DNA from 2 places in the Undibacterium sp. Di27W genome. Region 2 is predicted to be linked to the other one. Evidence: predicted binding sites of a transcription regulator. Region 2 holds the regulator's gene; the other holds the start of a gene.
The links. The regulator sigma-54, encoded in region 2, starts transcription at its own class of promoters, with help from an activator protein. The targets are predictions, from matches to a motif close to TGGCANGNAANCTGCTTT.

Region 1: the regulator sigma-54 is predicted to act here: its motif matches at 4,784-4,801, upstream of ACO0LF_RS19470 (TorF family putative porin).

What each region holds. Positions count from the first base shown of each region.
Region 1 is NZ_JBMPOS010000010.1:2,265-12,842, forward strand. It holds gene ACO0LF_RS19440 (hypothetical protein) at 1-21, opposite strand, end outside; gene ACO0LF_RS19445 (hypothetical protein) at 20-253, shown strand; gene ACO0LF_RS19450 (hypothetical protein) at 484-828, shown strand; gene ACO0LF_RS19455 (TniQ family protein) at 1,450-2,805, opposite strand; partial or broken gene ACO0LF_RS19460 (YifB family Mg chelatase-like AAA ATPase) at 3,132-4,253, opposite strand; gene ACO0LF_RS19465 (accessory factor UbiK family protein) at 4,263-4,505, opposite strand; gene ACO0LF_RS19470 (TorF family putative porin) at 4,935-5,693, shown strand; gene glnK (P-II family nitrogen regulator) at 5,709-6,047, shown strand; gene ACO0LF_RS19480 (ammonium transporter) at 6,068-7,672, shown strand; gene ACO0LF_RS19485 (tetratricopeptide repeat protein) at 7,915-9,195, opposite strand; gene ACO0LF_RS19490 (hypothetical protein) at 9,410-10,045, opposite strand; gene ACO0LF_RS19495 (DUF2288 domain-containing protein) at 10,145-10,444, opposite strand.
Region 2 is NZ_JBMPOS010000012.1:87,516-98,093, reverse strand. It holds gene ACO0LF_RS22235 (hypothetical protein) at 111-386, shown strand; gene ACO0LF_RS22230 (enoyl-CoA hydratase/isomerase family protein) at 412-1,506, opposite strand; gene hpf (ribosome hibernation-promoting factor, HPF/YfiA family) at 2,140-2,487, opposite strand; gene ACO0LF_RS22220 (RNA polymerase factor sigma-54) at 2,595-4,085, opposite strand; gene lptB (LPS export ABC transporter ATP-binding protein) at 4,097-4,852, opposite strand; gene lptA (lipopolysaccharide transport periplasmic protein LptA) at 4,854-5,417, opposite strand; gene lptC (LPS export ABC transporter periplasmic protein LptC) at 5,438-6,082, opposite strand; gene ACO0LF_RS22200 (KdsC family phosphatase) at 6,079-6,627, opposite strand; gene ACO0LF_RS22195 (KpsF/GutQ family sugar-phosphate isomerase) at 6,627-7,667, opposite strand; gene ACO0LF_RS22190 (monovalent cation:proton antiporter-2 (CPA2) family protein) at 7,781-9,763, shown strand; gene ACO0LF_RS22185 (adenine phosphoribosyltransferase) at 9,797-10,339, shown strand; gene ACO0LF_RS22180 (GNAT family N-acetyltransferase) at 10,374-10,578, shown strand, end outside.

The DNA.
Region 1 (10,578 bases), on a different contig from region 2:
TCCGGCCGGCTTCGATTCCATGTTCGTCTACTGGCATTTGATTCGTTTCGCAGGTGAGAGCCCATTCAGCTTTTCCGCCCCGGATATGAAGTCATTCGCTATGGCAGTCATGAAGTCGGATTTCAAGAAAAGTGCGAAAAAATATATGCCTAAAGCCTGGTTCGATGATTTTCCTCATACTCATATTGCGCTTGACGATTCAATTGAACAAGGAGCCATGTTCTGCAATATGCTGAAAGAAAATAGGAAGTAAAGCACTGCCTTAATCTGAAGTAGGGCCAGAAATGTTGATTTGCACTGAAAAGTGCCCCACTTTTCTGGATAAATTGCATCTAAAACTGACACACGTTTAGCCCACAATCCTACTTATCTTGATGAGTAGGGAGCAGGAGTGATTGACGTGGCATTACTAGGTATTATTCGACGCTGGCACATTCGTGACCAGATCCCATTACGGGAGATCGCCAAACGACTGGGCATCTCTTGCAACACAGTTCGGCGCTATCCGCGCGACGCTATCTGCGCTCTGAAATCACAGAGCCAGCCTATGCGGAACGACAAACAATCAGTGCGATCGACAAATATGCATTGCAGCTTTCAAACTGGCTTAAAACCGAAGCGGGTAAAAATCGGAAGCAACGACGCAGCTTAAAACAGCTTCACTTGGATCTGAAAGAACTGGGATTTGAGGGATGGTATGACCGGATGGCAGCCTTTGCCAGGAAGTGGAAGGTGGATCAAACTGACAGGGTCAATTCAGCCAGCAAACGAACACGCAAAGGAGGAAAAGTCCAAACTAACATCAACTTAACCCTTAAAAGACATTAAAACGAGTGGGACAGAATTTAATGCAAACGCCGGGTCATAATCCAGCGCAAACTAACAAGTATTGCCTTAGTTGTAGAAAAGCCGCCCAAAGAGCGGCTTTTCCGTCTCAGGCAATTTTCAGCCCGCACCACACTACAAATATGCTTCCACCAAAAATCGGTATTGGTAAATGATCTGCCCCTCAGAAGCAAAAAATTTGGCTTCAAGTAGGAATTATTGGTGGTAACGAACCCATTTCTGCAAATTGCCCTATCCAACACTAAAAAAGTCATTTCCGAGTCAATACAGTCAGCAAACGCAAAGTGCGGAATTGTGAAATCAGCGCGACCGGCAGGTTTGATTTGAAAACTGATAGCAGCTTTCGTTGAAATTCTATGGCAGTTTTCATTGAAAATAACTGGAAACTTTGATGCAAATTTTCAGCCCCTGGCTGGTGGGAAAAGCTTAATTGTGAGTTCACACACAACCGCACTATCTTGATTTATAAATCTGCTATAGCAGTATTATTGATAAAATTGTTATATAAAAGGCATTAAATGATGGTATAGCATAATTATTGCTGACTACTTACCGTAGGCAATATGCAAGGTGTATCCACCACAACGGAGGGGGTAAGATCGTTTATGTTGATTTCTTTCTAAGCCGCTTCATTTTTTTCTCTATGTCATCCTTATGTATGAAGCGCGCTCTAGACTCAAGCAGGGCTTGCTTTTTTTCTTTGTCATTTAAAAGAGGGAAGGTGCCTGTCTGGTGGAAATTATTTATATGATATTGAGTCGGTTTTGAGTAGCCTTTTGAGATGAGATATTGCTTGATCATTCCCCTTTCTTCGAAAGGCAGCAGTTTAGCAAATTGTATGCAAGGATTTAAAGCTTCATATATCCAGTGTGGAGTATCAGCGTTGAGCAACAAGGCCCAATATTGTTGAGATTGAGTGCTATTTTGTAGTACTTGCCGTATTGACTGGGGCCAATTATCTAAAATGACGCTCAGAATCGCCAAAGTCGCAGCTCTTCCGTTGATGGTTTTATGCTCAAAGTTCACACCGACTGAGACAATCTTGTGAGCTGGATATGATTCTGGAAATTGGGAATTTGATCGGAGTATGGTCTTAAAGTCGGTATGATCAAATGGCAGACCCTTTCCATCTATGATGTCTCGGATCAACTCTGATGACGTTGCGTAGGATGACAGAAATCGAACCAATAATTTAATGCCAGCGAACCATGGAATTGCATGGTAGACAGTCTCAAAATTGTCGAAATCCACGCTCCATCTTTTAACAGTCGCTCCGATAAGTTTTCTCTGTATTTCAGCAATAAATGGGATGATCTTGTCGCCGGTTGGTTTTGTGACGGTGTTCCTAATGTCAAAAGCGCAGTGCTGACATATCACAATAGAGTCTCTCTCATACTTTTCTTCGCGGTTCCCTAGTGACCGAAAATATATAAAAGAGTAACCACAATTGCTGCACTCATCGGATAGCAGTCGAGCATGTTTGTTACACGATACTACAAATGTATATCGCCATTGCTTCCTGAAATACGGCTCCCGGTCTTCTCGAAGACAATCTGGGCAAAAAGCAAATCCTCTGAGAGCTCCAGTTTTGATATTTTTGTAGCCTGGGCTTATAACGTGCGGGATGTTTCCATGCTTCTCAAAACGCAAATGAATATTGTCTTCGTATTTTGAAAACGCCATTTTGAGTATCTCATTTTCACTTATTCCTGTGTGAGCAGTGATGGATTTTAATAAATGCTGAGACGGAATTCGATCAACTTCTATGCTTAGCAAATAACTGGTGCTAATGAGTTGATAAGAAAGTTGACTTGGTGCTATTCCATTGTGAAAGGCCAATCGCGTTAGCCAAGACGACAATATTTCGCCTTCAAGAGGTTTGGGTCGAATGGGGAGAAGTGGCGTCGTGATAGGAAATGTCACCTCTTCCGAAAAGTCAAAGGATAGTTGCCTGGACATTTAGTTTTGATTCGAAATTATTATAAAGACAACCTATTTTTGCTTATTTTATACTTATTTTTTAACCTCGTTTTCATTTTTTTATCCGAGTTGGCTAACGAATCGAGAGTCGGCCAGGTATGCCAATTTGGTATCATGGGATTTTGCTACGAGAAATTTTTTGAGAAAGTAATGAAGCGAAATAATAAATTTTTAGAAAATTGTAAATTTCCGTATTTTAAGAATTATCTATAAAAATCATGTAGTTAAGTTAATATTTATTTACTTATCTTATGTATTTTTATACTGTACTTCTGCTTTTTATATTTTTCTTATGTAATCTCATAGATGATGTCAGGCGTACAGCGGCATTTGCCATTGCTGTGGCCAAAGTATCCGCAAGGACATGGATTCATGGCTGCGATCAACTGAAAGCGGGCCGGGAAATCCGCCTGCCTTGCCGCTCTTGAAATGGTGATGTGACCAGATTCCAGCGGTTCGCGTAAAACTTCCAGCACTTTGCGATCGAACTCAGGGAGCTCATCTAGGAAGAGGACGCCACGATGGGCCAGGGAAATCTCGCCTGGCCTGGGTGTTCCACCACCACCCACCAGGGCCACGGCAGAGGCTGTGTGATGGGGTGAGCGATAAGGGCGCGCTTTCCATTTCTCTATGGAAAAGCCAGAAGTCAGGGATTGTACTGCGGCGGATTCCAGTGCCTCCTGATCGGTCATGGTAGGCAAGATACCGGGGAAGCGGGCGGCCAGCATGGACTTACCTGTCCCTGGAGGACCGATTAAAAGTACCGAATGCGCGCCCGCCGCAGCTACCTCCAGTGCGCGCTTGGCCTGGAGCTGGCCTTTGACTTCGGCAAAATCAGCATACTGTGGGCGCTGCGGCCTGGAAGTGGGTCTGTGGCGTGCAAGTCTCTGTTCTCCATCCACACCCGCAAAGTGGGCGCATACCTGCAGTAGCGAGTCTGCCGGGTAGATTGCCGCATCGCTGACCAGGGCGGCTTCATCGGCATTGGCGCGCGGCAAAATGAAGGCGGGCTCCTGTTGCGTATGTTGCTGGCTTTTGCAAATCGCAAATGTCATGGCCAGGGCACCGCGTATCGGTCTTAACTCGCCAGACAATGAGAGCTCACCGGCAAATTCATATTGCTCCAGCGCATCGCCCGGGATTTGTCCTGATGCCGCTAAAATGCCCAGGGCAATCGGCAAATCAAAGCGGCCAGATTCCTTTGGCAAGTCTGCCGGAGCCAGGTTAACGGTGATGCGCTTGGCCGGGAATTCAAAGCGGGCATTTTGCAGGGCCGCCCTGACCCTGTCCTTGGATTCCTTGACCTCGGTTTCAGGAAGTCCAACGATCGTAAATGCAGGTAAACCGTTGGCCAGATGCACTTCTACAGTGACCTGCGGCGCATCCATGCCATTCAGGGCGCGGCTTTTAAGGACGGCGAGTGACATGCGTGCTGCTTAGTCGTCTTTTTGTGGGGCTTCCAGTGCAGCTACCCTGGCTTCCAGGGCTTCGAGTTTGGCGCGGGTCTTGGCCAGCACCTGTGCCTGTATGTCAAATTCTTCGCGCGTAACCAGGTCGAGCTTGGAAAAGCCCTGGCTCATCATGGCTTTGACATTCTTTTCTATGTCTTTGGCGGGTGAGTTTTCCAGTGCCTGGCTGATTTTAGCCTGCATGTCATTAAAGAAATTTTGCTTGTCCATTATTTATCCTCTATTTTGTAATTGCACAATTATGGTGCAAATCAAGTCTTGCCACTTTTTTGTGCGGCCTAGATATCTCCCGCAAATGGTGCGCAATCTTGATTTTTCGCTTGCCATTTTACCTATAGGGCAATGATAGCGCATCTTGCTCACACTATTGCTGGTATTGCGCTGCAATATTAAAACCGGTCCGCATGCCCGCCACGTCTGGCTGTATGCGTATGAATACAGTGTTGTCACTCGTATTTCAGCTGAATTTTTCATTAATCCTGGATGGGTGGCACGACTCCTGCTAACAGGAAGGGGAAAGAAGAATTCAAGAATCCGCCACAGGCAGTTCGGACGAGCACGCAGTCCTGCATGCCATGGAAAACGGGTTCTGCCACGGTTTATATCAAATCAAATCTTTATTCAATAGGGGGAAGCGCAATGAAAAAATTAGTAATCGCCGCTGCTGTAGCCACAACATTCCTGAGTGGTTTTGCCCATGCAGAAGATGCCAAGCCTGAAGCCAAGCCAGACAATGAAGTCAGCTTCAATGCAGGCGTCGTCAGCGAGTACCGTTATCGCGCTATTTCGCAGTCGCGTCTTGATCCTGCTTTGCAGGGCGGTGCTGACTATGTGCACAATCCCAGCGGCTTTTATGCCGGGACCTGGTTGTCGACAATCAAGTGGACCAAGGATGCTGGCGGTGGTGGTGATGTTGAATGGGATTTGTATGCCGGTAAAAAAGGCGAGATCGTCAAGGATGTGTCATATGACGTCGGTATTCTTTCTTATGTCTATCCATCCAATGGTTTGAACAAGGTGCCGGGCTTTGTCGATGCCAACACCACAGAAATCTATGGCCAGGTAGGCATGGGGCCAGCGTATATCAAGTATTCGCATTCCGTCACCAATCTGTTTGGTTTTGTGAATAGCAAGAACAGTGGTTATCTGGATCTGGGGGCAAATATTGAATTGCCTGAGGGTTATACCCTGGGTTTGCATGTAGGCCGCCAGACGATCAAGAACAATGGTGCCTATTCTTATTCCGACTGGAAAATCGGTGTGAATAAAGAATTCTTTGGCATCAATTTTGGTATCGCTGCCCTGGGTACCAATGCCGATAGCAAGTTGTATGTCACACCAGGTGGCAAATTCACAGGCAAGACGACATTGCTGTTGTCTGCAGTCAAAACATTTTAATCATCCGAGGTCAGCATGAAACTGATTACTGCAATTATCAAACCCTTCAAGCTTGATGAAGTGCGTGAAGCCTTGTCTGCCATCGGCGTACAAGGGATTACCGTGACTGAAGTCAAGGGCTTTGGCCGTCAAAAAGGTCATACCGAGTTATATCGCGGTGCTGAATATGTTGTCGATTTTTTGCCTAAAACAAAAATCGAAGCAGCAGTGGATGATGCCATCCTCGACCGCGCCATCGAGGCGATAGAAACCGCGGCCCGCACTGGCAAGATTGGTGACGGCAAGATTTTTGTCTATGACTTGCAACAAGTTGTGCGCATTCGTACCGGTGAAACCGGCAACGACGCACTCTGATAGCCTACCAGGGAGTTCACATGAAAAAACTGTTGAAGAACATACTGGCAGGGACGGCCTTGCTGGTCACCGTCGGTTTTAGCTCTAGCGCATGGGCACAGGATGCCTCGGCCAAGGCAGAACCGGCAGCAGCCTCTGCGGCATCGGTAACTGCATCGGCCAGCGCTTCTGTACCGGCTGCCGCATCTGTACCAGTTGTACCTGCTGCACCTGCAATCACGGTAGTGACGCCAGCTTCTGCTCCGGCGGCAGCGGCAGACCCTGCGGCAGCCAGTGCCGCCGCCGCACCAGCGCCTGTACCCAATAAGGGCGACACTGCCTGGATGATGGTGGCCACCCTGCTGGTCATCCTGATGACCATACCTGGTCTGGCCCTGTTCTATGGTGGCCTGGTCCGCTCCAAGAACATGCTGTCCATACTCATGCAAGTCTTCATGATCTTTGCCGTGATTATCGTACTGTGGTGTATCTATGGTTACTCACTGGCCTTCACTGAAGGTGGCAAGTTCATCGGTTCGTTTGACCGTGTTTTCCTGAAAGGTATCTGGGATCCGGCCAAGGCAACATTTGCTACGGCAGCGACTTTCAGCAAAGGCGTGGTGATTCCTGAGTTTGCCTACGTGGCCTTCCAGGCGACCTTTGCAGCCATCACTTGCGGTCTGATCATCGGTGCTTTTGCAGAACGTGCAAAGTTCACTGCTGTGCTGTTGTTCGTGGTCTTGTGGTTCACCTTCAGCTATCTGCCTATTGCGCACATGGTCTGGTTCTGGACCGGTCCTGATGCCATCAAAGATGCAGCTACTGCAGCAACTGAATTGGCCAAAGGCGGCTTCTTGCAGCAAAAATCCGCACTTGATTTTGCTGGTGGTACGGTCGTGCATATCAATGCCGCGGTGGCTGGCCTGGTGGGTGCTTACCTGATCGGCAAGCGCGTGGGCTATGGTAAAGAATCCATGGCACCGCACTCCCTGACGATGACGATGATAGGTGCGTCGCTGTTGTGGGTGGGCTGGTTTGGTTTCAATGCCGGTTCTGCGCTGGAAGCGGGTGACGTGGCTGCACTGGCCTTCATCAATACCTTGCTGGCAACGGCGGCAGCTACTGTTTCCTGGGTGTTTGGTGAATGGATGTCGAAAGGCAAACCTTCCATGCTGGGTGGTGCGTCCGGTGCGGTAGCCGGTCTGGTAGCGATTACGCCAGCTTGTGGTTTCGTCGGCCCTATGGGTGCGCTGATCATCGGTTTGCTGGCAGGCATAGTCTGTCTGTGGGGTGTCAATGGTCTCAAGCGTTTGCTGGGTGCAGATGATTCCCTCGACGTCTTTGGCGTACATGGCGTAGGCGGTATCCTGGGAGCCTTGCTGACGGGTGTGTTTGCGGCACCTTCTCTCGGCGGCCAGGGCATATTCGACTATATCACCAACAAAATGTCGGCTGATCCTTATGACATGTTTGGCCAGGTCATGACACAGGCGACTGCAGTCGGCACTACTATCATCTGGTCAGGCGTAGTGTCCTTCGTGGCTTACAAACTGGTGGATCTGGTGGTTGGTCTGCGTGTACCAGAAGATGAAGAACGTGAAGGTCTGGACATCACCAGCCATGGTGAGTCTGCCTATCATTCCTGATCGCAGTTGACAGTTCATGCTCGGCCAGACCTGGGGTTTGGCCGGGTAGTTAAAGAGTATCCAAAGGTGTACCGTCAGTACCGTAATCAGAGCTTGCGGTCCTGAACTTGATAAGCTGTCTTGCATTGCGCAAGACAGCTTTTTTTTGTTCAAAATCAATCCCGGAAGATAAAAAAGCGCGGCATACACAGAGGTATGCCGCGCTTTTCAAAGCAAACTTGAAACTAACTTAAATCCAGAGCTTATTTAGCGGCCGGGGCAGCAGCAGTTCCAGCAGCAGGAACCAGCAACCACAAACGCGCCAGGTCGGCTGTGCCGTCTGTGCTTTGGATAGTAGCAAATACTTCTTTTGCCTTCTCGCGATTACCTGCCTGCAAGTAAGCCATGCCCAGATGCAGCTTGGCTTCATCGGCAAACTTCAGGCCACCCTTGGCCATGCCTTGCTCCATCAATGCCAGACCTTTTTCATGCTGACCATTGATGACATAGTTGTAGCCTATGTTGAGCAAGCCCACACCGGTTTTTGCATTCTTGGCAGAAGCCTCGCCCGCATCCAGGGTCTTGATATCGTCGGCAGCCTGTTTATAGGCTTTGTCACGCAATTGCTTATGTTTTGCTGCTTCCTTGCCTGTGCCCAACAAATTGGCGGCATAACCAGCATCGACTGAGGTTTTGGCTTCTGCTGGCAAACCTGCCAGGAGAGCTAATTCCACCATTTCGACAAATTGCGGGCCGTCATCCAGGCTCTCGGTTTTCAGCAGTAAGCGATACAAATCCAGACGCAGGCGGTCAGAAAAACCAGGACGACGTTCTACCGAGTAGAGCATGTCAGGCCAGTATTCTTTTTGTGGATACAAGGCAATCATGCGTTCCAATACGGTCGCGTAGCCATTTTTATCCTTGATTTGCTGATAGGAGCTGGCCAGCAATTTCAGGTTTTCTTGTGTAGGATTGCGCTTGGCCTTGTCATCTTCTGCCAATTGCTTATTCAATACAGTGATGGCATTAGGGTAATCGTTCTCCAGATAGTAGGCGCGTGCCACCAGATTGTTCATGCCCACATTACCCGGGTCTTTCGCCAGAATGCGGTTTGCCCATTCCCTGGCTTGCACATATTTCTTTTCATTGAAATAAGTACCAGCCATAGCTTCAATCAAGCGCAGCTTTTCTGGTTCTTTCAGAAATTCGCTATTGATCATGCTGTCAAACGATGTGGCCATCAGGGCAGTATCATTGGTGCTGGAAGCTACCACTGCGCGCATGCGCTGGATGGCAAATATCTCATAAGGGGTTTTCTTGTCCAGCGCATCCAGAGCATTGATTTTTTCTATTGCTTGAGGATATTGCTTGGCATTCAGCAATTCTTGAATTTCAGCCAGAGGTTTGCCCATTTCTGCGCGCACAGTCAGCTTGGCAGGATCAGCCGCTTCTTGCGCCTGAACTGCATTGACAGTCACGGGGGAGAAGCCAGATCCAAGTGCTGCCAGCAACATGGCGGCGAACAGATAAGAAGTTTTTTTCATGAATGATCCAGATAAAAATAAAATTGCTTATATGTAACAAGCAATTAGTCAAGGTCAACAAATCAAGGATGCGCTCAAGCAGGGCTATCACTCAACAGGGGCGGGTATCAATCTGGGATACCCATTCATGTCATGCTACAGCCATCTTGCTTCAGCCCCATTCCGGCCAAATCAAAATACGGAATCCGGCATTATAGCCGAGCTGACTGGCGCATTACCATTTGCATCCAGTGTCCACAACGGTGCTCACTGCCAGTGGGATGACAGCCAGTACGCCTAAGCCAGAAAAGGCTTTCAGACATTCTTTCTTTTCTGCTCTTTTGGTGCCTTCGCCCAGACGTTTTTCCAGGCTGTCTGACTGACGGTGGCTAGCCTGGATTTGCTCGATTTCCGTGGGTTTGCGCTTACGCTCCATCGCGACGGCTGAACTGCGCAGGGCATCCAGGTTCAGCCCCGGGCTGGCAGCAGGCTCCTCGTGTATGGCGAGTGGTTCGGGCGATTTGCTGGTAGCCGGGCTGGTTTCTGTCATCGGCTGGATTGAGGCAGGACGGGTGACAGATGGCCGCTTGCTGGCGGTGTTTTCTTTTTTTGCCAGTTTTTCGGCCGGGACCGCAGGGTCAGCAGTTTTGGCAGCTTCTACCGGAGGTTTCGCCATGAGTGGCTTGGGGACTATCTGCAAAACTTGCAAGTAGTTCACAACAGCATGGGTCGCGGCATGGCGCAAATAATTATTTGGCTGGCGTAATAATTGCCAAAAAACAATGTGAGCAAAGACTACCAATAAGATAGCCACTACCGGACGCCCCGATTGCTTGAAAGGCTTGCTCGTTTCTGTCAGCACAAATTGCATCTTGTCTTTTCAAAAGCTAAGTCATTGATTGTGACCTTAGGGGCTTAGTAAAAGTTCAAGGGTGCTTTGATGTTGCTGTCATGGCTGACTATGTTTTGACTATGCCTGACGTTCTTGCACCAGCACCCAGGGTTTGACGACCACAGTCCAGTGCTGGGCATCTTGCTCCAGCCAGGACTGGGCTTGCGCATCACTGACCTTGGCCAGATAGCCTTCACCCAGCAGGGCAGCAATTTCATCGGCATGGTCATTGGCCATCAACAGCGCCACTTCCACCAGGTCCAGGCCGGGCTGGACCACCAGCACTGCACCACTGGCAAAGTGGCGTAATAGCTCACTCCAGGGGTAAGCGGCTGTTTCCAGATTGATCTTGCTGCGTAAAATATCGGTATTGGACATATGAAATTTATTAAAATACATTGAAAAAATAAAACCGGGTGACCACAGCTTCAACACGATTTTATGTAAATCTTGAAATAAAGCAGAAGAAATAAGCGAAACACACTATTTTCTTGTTAAAGTCACCATGCGCA
Region 2 (10,578 bases):
GATTGCCGGTCGGGGGTAGCCCGACAGCTACATACCTTTCTTGCGTCGCCAAGAAAGGTATGCCAAAGAAGGCGACCCAGGCGTAGCCGCCCCCTAAAGGGGGTTCCCGTTTGTGCAGTACAAAAAATGGGAAATACCCGAAACTCGCCTGCGGCTCAAACAACGGTCATTTCTTTTTCCATTTTCTGTACCGCACAAACGGCGGCTACACATGGGAACTGCAAAAATCAATAGCAACTGCAACTGCAACTGCAACTGCAACTGCAACTGCAACTGCAACTGCAACTGCAACTGCAACTGCAACTGCAACTGCAACTGCAACTTCAACTTCAAAAGCAACGTCAATGCGACCTTTGTGCAAATTTTTGTATTGGCAATTGATTTAATTTTCTTAAAAAATCAGTTTTTAAATCACCCTTCCAAATACCGCAAAGGATGCGCATGAGCAGGCCATGCTTCTGCAAAGAATCCTGTCACCTGCTCTGTCGTCACTTCAGCCAATGTTGCAGGTGACCAGCGTGGACTATTGTCTTTGTCTACCACCAGGGCACGTACGCCTTCAAGTACTTCACCATGCTTGAAGCAATGGCGTACCATATTTCTTTCCATGCGCAGGCAGGCTGATACTGTCATGTCCTTACTGCGGCGCAGTTGTTCCAGTGTGACTGACATCAGCAAGGGTGAGCGCTTTTGCATGGTGGCCAGGGTTTGCTGGGCGAATTCGTTGCTGTTTTGCTGCAGTTTTTCACAGATGGTAGTGACACTATTACCTGCGAAGATGTCATTGATGGCCGCATGTTGCGCGGCCAGTTTGCTGGTATCCGGCTTTGCCTGGTCTGCAAAGCTAGCTGCGAAATCACGTATTGCCACGTGCAGGTCCGTGGCCGCGCTTTCGCTGAGCAAATTCATCAATGCTGGTATTTCAGCGGTGGGGATGTAGATATCTGCCAGCCCTGCATAGATAGCATCAGCGGCAGTAATGATCTCACCAGTCAGTCCCAGGTAAGTACCAATTTCACCCTCAGTGCGTGACAGGAAATAACCACCGCCGACATCAGGGAAAAGACCGATATTCACTTCCGGCATGGCCATCTTGGTACGCTCAGTGACAATGCGCAAACGGCAATCTGACCCTGCCTGGGCGATACCCATGCCACCACCCATGACGACGCCATTCATCAGCGCGATATAAGGTTTTGGGTAGAAATGGATTAAATGATTTAAGGCATATTCTTCTGTGAAAAAATCTTCCAGCAGGGCCGAGTCACCTTTCGGAGTAGCAGTGCCGACATCATAGAAAAAACGGATATCCCCACCAGCACAAAATGCCTTCTCGCTGCTGCTGTGAATAAACACGGCACGCACACTTTGATCATCCTGCCAGGCCAGCAAGGTCGCCGTCAATGCTCGCACCATATCGAGAGACAGCGAGTTCAAGGCTTTGGGTCTGTCAAGGGTGATATAGCCTATATTGTTCTTGACGGAGGTGAGGACAAATTCGCTCATGATGGACTATGCAGTGTAGGGGATGAAGCTGCTATTTTAACTTTGTCAGGCTTGGGCGTCACGGGGTGTATATGTTTATGAGGAAATAGAGTAAGGACGGCATGCTCGTTGCCGTTGGGTTTGACTTTGGGGTTGTTTTTGACTTTCGGCAGTTCCCATGTGTCGGCGCCGTTTGTGCAGTACAGAAAATGGAAAGAGAAGGACCGCTGTCTGAGCCGCAGGCGAGTTTCGGGCCTTCCCATTTTTTGTACTGCATAAACGGGAACCCCGCAGGGGCGACGACGCCTGGGTCGCCTTCTTTTGCTTCCTTTTCTTGGCGAGCAAGAAAAGGGAGTAGCCGCCGGTCTATCACCGGCGAGCAATCTTCAAATACGAATGCAGGTATTTCAAAATCCAGCTCGCAAAGTCTTACGATTCTGGCGTGAATAAACTTCGTGGCATACACCGAACGCCGCTGGATTCCAGCCAAAAGCACGCTGGAATGACGTTAATACGTGTACGGATTGCCATATGGCAATCAACTGAATAGATTGAGAAATATTATTTATTTCAAAACCACTCACCCAACAAAAAGGACGCCTTTAGCGTCCTTGTTTTGGATGTCCACAACCTGTTAGGGTAAGGACCGGGGTCTTATGAAGCCGATGCCGGATCAGGTATGTGCTTGATGGCGTCGTGCTGATGGTCTTGCATTTTATCTTTGTGCTTGATGACCTGGCGATCAAGTTTGTCTACCAGTGCATCGATTGCTGCATAAAGATCATGCGCCAGACTTTCAACGTGGATATCTTTACCGCTGATATGCAAATTAATGTCGGCTTTGTGTCGTTTTTCCTTTTCCCGGAGCTTGTCCACCGTCAGGATGACGGCGATATCAATGACCTGGTCGAAATGTCGCCTGATACGTTCTAGTTTGGTATGTACATATTCACGAATTGCAGGAGTTACTTCGACGTGGTGTCCACTGATGGTGAGATTCATACTGTGCTCCTATAGTGATGTTGCTTGCTGTAACGATACACTCTTGGCATTTATTTGCCTTGAGCTAAATCATATATAGCAATTCAAACCGTGATTACAAGGACTACTTACAAAGATTTACGCAAACTGACTGGGGGGATTTTCAGGGCTTCACGGTATTTGGCAACTGTCCGCCGGGCAATTACCATGCCCTGTTCACCCAGCATGTCTGCAATTTTGCTATCAGAGAGTGGGCTTTTCTGGTCTTCTGCTCCTATCAACTGCTTGATGAGTGCACGTATCGCGGTGGAAGATGCTTCACCCCCTGTTTCCGTCGCGACATGGCTGCCGAAAAAGTACTTCAACTCAAACATGCCATGTGGGGTCAACATGTATTTTTGGGTTGTCACACGTGAGATAGTGCTCTCGTGTAATCCTAGTGTATCAGCAATTTCGCGCAAAACAAGGGGTCGCATGGCAACGGCACCATGGGTGAAAAAATTGCGTTGCCTTTCAACTATCGCTTGTGCAACGCGCAAAATAGTGTCAAAGCGTTGCCGCATATTTTTGATGAGCCAGCGGGCTTCCTGCAATTGCGCACCCAGGCCAGCTTCACCACGGTTTTGCTTCATGATATTGGCATACACGCTGCTGACTCGCAGCCTGGGCATGACATCCTGATTCAGCATGACTTGCCAGCCATTGCCAGACTTTCTGACGATCACATCCGGCACCACATAATCTGATTCATCGGCGGCAAAGGCAATGCCAGGCCGTGGCTGGCACAGGCGTATGATGGTTTGTGCATCGCGCAAATCTTCATCATCGCAGTCGAGAATTTTCTTGAGTTTGGTGAAGTCTCTTTGTGCAAATAAAGCCAGTTGTGTTTCAACAATTTGCAATGCCAGTCTGCGTGTGACAAAAGCCACTTTGGGCATGCGCCTGATTTGCAGGGCCAGGCATTCTGAAGGGCTGCGCGCACCGACACCAGCCGGGTCAAAGCTTTGCAGCATATTCAGGGCAAAGGCCAGTTCTTCTGCTTCTACACAGAGTTCCAATGGCAAACTGGCATGTATTTCATCCAGGGTTTCAGTCAGGTAACCATTGCTGTCCAGCGCATCTATCATCAGTTCGACCAGGGCACGGTCACGCGGCTCACGCAGGTTCAGGCGCATTTGCTCCAGTAGATGTTCACGCAGGGTGATGTGGGCTGCTCCCAGTTGTGGACGGCCATCTTCATCATCACCAGATTTGCTGCCATGCTGCACATCATCAAAGCCCCAGTCTTCTTCGCTGGAGCTGGTGCTGTCATTGCTGATGACCGTTTCGGCATCGGCAGCGGCTGGCTCGGTGGATTTATCGCTTTCTTCTCTTTGCGCAGGTGCTTCCATGCCTGCGTCAGCCGAGGTACTTGTTGTATTGATGGCACCATCGGCCAGCAGGCGAACCGCATGGTCGAGTGGATCATCGACGCGTTCCAGCATGGGATTATCGGTCAGCAGCGTCTCCAGCTCCTGATGCAATTCCAAAGTCGATAACTGCAATAATCGTATTGATTGCTGCAATTGCGGCGTTAAGGCCAGATGTTGTGAGGTACGTAGTTGCAGGCTTTGTTTCATGATGATTCCCGTCACATCCGGAAGTGTTCTCCGAGATAAACGCGACGTACAGATTCATTTTGTATGATGTCGTCAGGCTTGCCGCTGGCAAGTACCGCGCCTTGATTGATGATGTAAGCGTGATCGCAGATGCCCAGGGTTTCGCGCACATTATGATCGGTGATCAAAACGCCTATGCCGCGTTCCTTGAGGAAGCGGACGATACGCTGGATTTCGATGACAGCGATAGGATCAACGCCGGCAAAGGGCTCATCCAGCAAGACAAAGCGTGGATTGGTGGCCAGTGCACGGGCAATCTCGACGCGGCGGCGTTCACCACCTGACAGTGACAAAGCCTGGCTCTCGCGTATTTTTTCTATTTGCAAATCTGCCAGCAAGGCATTCAGCCTTTGCTCGATTTTCTTGCTGCCGAGGAATTTGCCATCGCTGTCTTTTTGCAATTCCAGTACCGCACGGATATTGTCTTCTACCGTCAACTTGCGGAACACTGATGCTTCCTGCGGAAGGTAAGACAGGCCGAGCACGGCGCGCTCATGGATGGGCAGTTGCGAGATATTGACATCATCAATAATGATATCGCCAGCATCGGAAGGTACCAGACCAACGATCATGTAGAAAGAAGTGGTTTTGCCTGCACCATTCGGCCCCAGCAAACCCACCACTTCACCACTTTTCAATAGCAGGGAAACATCGCGCACGACCTGGCGTGCACCATAACGTTTTTGCAAACCCTTGACCAGCAAGGTGCTGCCTGACTGTGCTGTCATCTTAATTAGCCTGTTTTTCTGGTTTTGGTTGCAAGATGATTTTCAGGCTGCCCGAACCTTCTACAAACTGGCCACTGGTGGAGTTAGTGCCTACAAAGACTTCATTCTTGCTGTCATAAGACAGGTATTCGCCAGCCTGTTCCTGGGTGACTTTAGTGCCTTCCAGATAGCGTACCTTGGCCTTGGAAAAGAATTTGACGATTTCCGTGCTTTGATTGTATTCCGCACGTTCAGCTTCGCCATCTACCCACAGATCAGGTCCGCCATCGCGCTTTTGGCGGAAGGTGACTTTGCGATTGCTGCCACCAGTCAGTACTACAAATTGATCACCATTCGGCGCCTCGGTGACGACGGCATTTTCTGCCTTGACATTCAGAGTGCCACGCACCAGGGCGACACCCTTGGATAATCTGCGCACGCTGGTCTTGCCATCGCTCTCGCCATAACCGGCTTCGATGACGGTTTCCTTGTTGCTGTCGGCTTTTTCTGCATATGCAGTTGCACTGACCAGGCCCAGGCAGGCCAGGCCGAATAAATGGGTAATGCCGAATTTAGTAAGTGTCATGGAGATGATCGCTTTCTCAATTATTTGGTTTTAACTGCATTCACCGCTTCACGCTTCTTGAGCAGGATGCGGACTTTGCTTAACAGGGCCAGGTGTTGGGTAGAGTTATTGGCCAGCATACCGGTTGCGGTCGATGTCGATTTACCGGTGGTGATGGTGATGGGCTTATCGGTCTTGACAACATCATCATCTGGCAATAGCAATAGATAATCCGATTCCACATGCACGAATTGCGAACTCAGGCCCTCTGGCCTTTCCATGCTGACATTGTCATATAAATGCACTTCATCATGCTCACGCTTGGGTGTGATGACATTGGATTTTTGCGACACCACGGCCAGGTCGGCCCGCAGATGCAAGGGTGGCCGGTCCTGATCAAAGCTGTTGATCTGCGGATGCTTGATTTCTATATTGTCGTTACGCGGCAGATGTACCAGGCTGTCACCAGTAATATGGTAATTGGCCTTGCCATTATTCGACAGGCGTATGAAATTGAATTTCTCTACATAGTAATCAGGTGCTGATCTGGCTGCGCTGCGGTTTTGTTCATCGTCGCCATTGCGACGTATGACTTCCATGACCCAGATGGTGCCCAGGGTCAGTATGCCCAGCAGTATCACGGCCAGCCAGATGCGGAAGCGGTCTATGGTCAAATGGGATTTCATGTCAGATATGCTTGTAGAGCCTGTTCATATTTACCCTGGGCACGCAGGATGAAGTCGCAAACTTCGCGTGCTGCGCCCTGGCCACCGCTGGCCCTGGTGATGTAGAGCACGCGCTGTTGCACCTCTGCATGCGCATTTGGCACGCTGGCAGCAAAGCCCACGCGCGTCAGGATGGGCAAGTCGATGACATCGTCGCCGATAAAGCCGCAGGCTTCTGCGGGAATAGCCAGCTGGGCCAGCAATTCCAGGAACGCGGCTTTTTTGTCATGGATGCCCTGGCAAACATGGCTGATGCCCAGATCGGCAGCACGCTTGCTGACGATGGCGGATTGCCTGGCACTGATGATGGCCGTGATGATGCCAGCCTGTTGCAAGAGCTTGATACCCTGGCCATCCAGCACATTGAAGCACTTCATCATTTCACCTTCGGGCCCAAAATACAGGCTGCCGTCGGTCAGTATGCCATCTACATCAAAGATCATTAATCTGACCTTGCTGGCTCCTGCTGTCGCTGCATCTGCTGCATCTATTAAAGCTATGTCCATCAAATCACCTTGGCCCTGGTCAAGTCATGTATATGCAAGGCACCCACCAGCTTGCCCTGGTCGTCGGCGACCAGCAACTGGTTGATGCGGTAAGTTTCCATGACTTCGACGGCTTCTACCGCCAATTGTTCCGGACGTATGCGACGCGGGCTATGGTTCATGACATCGGCAATGCGTAATTGGGTAAAGTCGCGGGTGCCATCCATCAGGCGGCGCAAGTCGCCGTCGGTGAATATACCCAGCACCTGCTGCTGTTCATCCACCACGGCGGTCATCGCCATGCCTTTTTTGGTGATTTCGAGCAGTGCCGTCTTCAGGCTGGTTTCCGGGCCGACTTGCGGTATGGCTTCATCAACCCGCATGACATCCCTGACATGCGTCAGCAAGCGCCGACCAAGGGAGCCACCAGGGTGGGAGCGGGCAAAGTCTTCTTCGCGAAAACCACGTGCATCCAGCACTGCCACCGCGAGTGCATCGCCGAGGGCCAGGGTCACCGTGGTGCTGGCCGTTGGTGCCAGGTTCAGCGGGCAGGCTTCTTTATCGACATGCAGATTCAGATGGATATCCGCCAATTTGCCCAGGCTGGATTCCGGGTTGCCTGTCATGGCGATCAGTTTCACCCCCAGGCGCTTGATGATGGGCAGGATGGACATCAGCTCAGACGCTTCACCGGAATAGGAAATCGCAATAAATACATCCTGCGATGTCACCATGCCAAGGTCGCCATGCGCAGCTTCAGCCGGATGGACAAAGAACGAGGGCGTGCCAGTCGAGGCAAAGGTAGCAGCAATTTTGCGTGCAATATGACCAGACTTGCCTATGCCAGAGACCACGACCCTACCGTGGCATGCCAACAACATGCTGACCGCCTGAGAAAAACCGGCAGCATCGCCATTGCCCAGGCGCTTTTGCAGGGCCAGCAGGGCATCGGCCTCGATTTGCAGGGTTTCACAAGCCAGTTTCAGGGCGCGTTGCGCAGCGAGGGCCGCGTTGGCCTTGGCTTGTTGTTCAAAAGTTAAAGGTGCATTCAGTTCATTCATGCCGGAAGTATAAACGAAATCCTCAAAGCAAAAACTTTGCCAGTTGTAACGTAATGAATTATGTTTGCCCAAAAGCAGGATGACAGGTCTATAAATCGGCAATAATAGGCAGCATGACAGGTCTAGACACTACACTATTATTGTTGGCCGCCGCCGTATTGGGCGTGGTCGCATTCCGCATGTTGCAACTGCCGCCCATGCTGGGTTATCTGGTGGTGGGTATTTTCATAGGACCACATGGTTTTGGGGTAGCCGAAGATGGTGCAGTTACCCATGAGCTGGCCGAATTCGGTGTGGTTTTTCTGATGTTTTCCATAGGGCTGGAGTTTTCCCTGTCCAAACTCATGGCCATGCGCAAGGCAGTGTTTGGCCTGGGCATGGCGCAAGTACTGGTCACCATCTTTACCAGCATGGTCTTTGGCTGGGCTGCCAGCCGCTGGCTGCCGCAATTGTTTCAGATCAGCTGGGAAGCCTCATTTGCGCTCGGTGGCGCGCTGGCCATGTCATCCACTGCTATCGTCTCCAAAATGCTGACGGAAAGACTGGAACTGGAAAGCCTGCACGGGCGGCAAATTATCAGTGTGCTGCTGTTCCAGGATCTGGCCGTGGTGCCGCTGCTGATCCTGGTGCCTGCCCTGGCCTCAAAATCGCCAGACTTGATGCAAACCCTGGCCTGGGCCAGTGGCAAGGCTGTGCTGGTGCTGGTGTTATTGCTGGTGGTAGGGCAAAAACTCATGCGCGCCTGGTTCCATATCGTTGTCAAGCGGCGCTCGCAAGAGTTGTTCATGCTGAACCTCTTGTTCATTACCCTGGGGGCAGCCTGGCTGACCGAGAGGGCTGGCCTGTCCATGGCGCTGGGGGCATTCGTCGCTGGCATGCTGATTTCTGAAACTGAATACCGGCATCAGGTGGAAGAAGACATCAAACCTTTCCGCGACGTCTTGCTGGGCCTGTTCTTCATCACCGTAGGCATGCTGCTCAATGTAAGGCTGGTGCTGGAGCATTTCTGGCTGGTGCTCTTGCTGTTGACCGGGCCGGTCTTGTTGAAGTTTGTGCTGATTGCCGCCTTGGCGCGGGTTTTTGGCAATTCCACCAGCGTTGCCATGCGCACTGGCCTGGGTCTGGCACAGGCGGGTGAATTCGGTTTCGTTTTATTGAATCAGGCGGGTGGCTTGCAACTGGTCGATCCCCTGCTGGTGCAATTGATACTCGCATCTATGGTGATTTCCATGCTGATCTCGCCCTTCATCCTGGCCAAGTCGGATGCCATCGTCATGAAATTCTCTGCCAATGAATGGATGATGCAATCGCTGGCACTGACCCAGATCGCCGCGCGTACCATGACCACCAAGAAGCATGTCATCATCGCCGGTTTTGGCCGCAGCGGGCAAAGTCTGGCACGTATACTGGCAGAAGAAAATATCGATTACCATGCCCTTGATCTTGACCCCGACCGCGTGCGGGAAGCGCAAACTGCCGGTGCCAATGTCTCATATGGTGACGCAGCCAGGCGAGAAAGCCTGCTGGCGGCAGGTGTCAACCGCGCTTCGGCGCTGGTGGTGACTTATACCAGTACCGCGTCAGCCTTGAAAATTTTGCATTTCGTCAATGAAATGAACCCCAGCTTGCCGGTCATCGTGCGTAGCCATGATGATGTGGATCTGGATAAACTCAGGGCGGCTGGTGCGACGGAGGTTGTGCCAGAACTCATGGAAGGCAGCCTGATGCTGGCATCCCATGCCCTGGTCATGCTGGGTGTGCCTCTGCGCCGCGTGGTGCACCGGGTGCAGGCAGCCAGGGACGCGCGCTATGAATCCCTGCGCGGCTTCTTCCACGGTGCCAGTGACGCTGCCGATAGCCCGGAAAGCATGCAGATACGCCTGCATACTGTCATCTTGACCGAGCGTGCCAATGCGATTGGTCAGCATCTGGCTGAGTTAAAGCTGGTCGAACTGGAAGTTGATATCCATGCAGTAAGGCGTGGCAAGGCCAGGCTGGATCATCTGGATGACATCGTTTTACAGAATGGCGACGTGGTTGTCGTCAGGGGAACTTCCGAAGCAGTCGCTAGAGCAGAGCAGCGGCTGTTAAAATAGCGGGTTATTTTTAAAAATTGAAGGACATGCTCGATGTTGAATCCGGCCGAATACATTAAACAACATATACGCACAGTGGAAAACTGGCCACAAGCCGGCGTGATGTTTCGCGACATTACCCCCTTGTTGCAAAATCCTAAAGTATTTCGTGTGCTGATCGATATGTTTGTGCACCGCTACATGGATGAAAAGCTCGATGTGGTGGCTGGCCTGGATGCACGCGGCTTCATCATCGGTTCTGTAGTGGCCTATGAGCTGAACCTGGGTTTTGTGCCTATCCGCAAGAAAGGCAAACTGCCTTTCCATACCGTGTCTGAGCAATATGAGCTGGAATATGGCAGCGCCACAGTAGAGCTGCATTCCGACGCCTGTAAAAAAGGTGACCGCGTCGTCCTCATTGATGACCTGATTGCCACCGGCGGCACCATGATGGCGGGCAAGAAATTGCTGGAACGCCTAGGGGCGACAGTCGTGGAAGGTGCTGTCATCGTAGACTTGCCTGAACTGGGTGGTTCAAAAATTATCCAGGACAGTGGCCTGCCATTGTTCACCGTTTGTAATTTCGACGGCCATTGATAGGCTGGCTGGTACTTAGCTGGTACTTACTCACATGCATCAGTTTCACATTGCCAATGTAGACCCGGCCTTGCCCGAGGCTGTGGCTTTACTGGATGAACTCTGTGTCCGCCTGGCTGATATTACCGGCAGCAGCGGGCGTTCCTCCTTTGATGCAGAAGATGTGCGCGTGCCGGGTGCCTTGTTTGTGCTGGCCCGTAATGCTGATGGTAAGGCAGTGGGCTGCGGCGCTTTTCGCC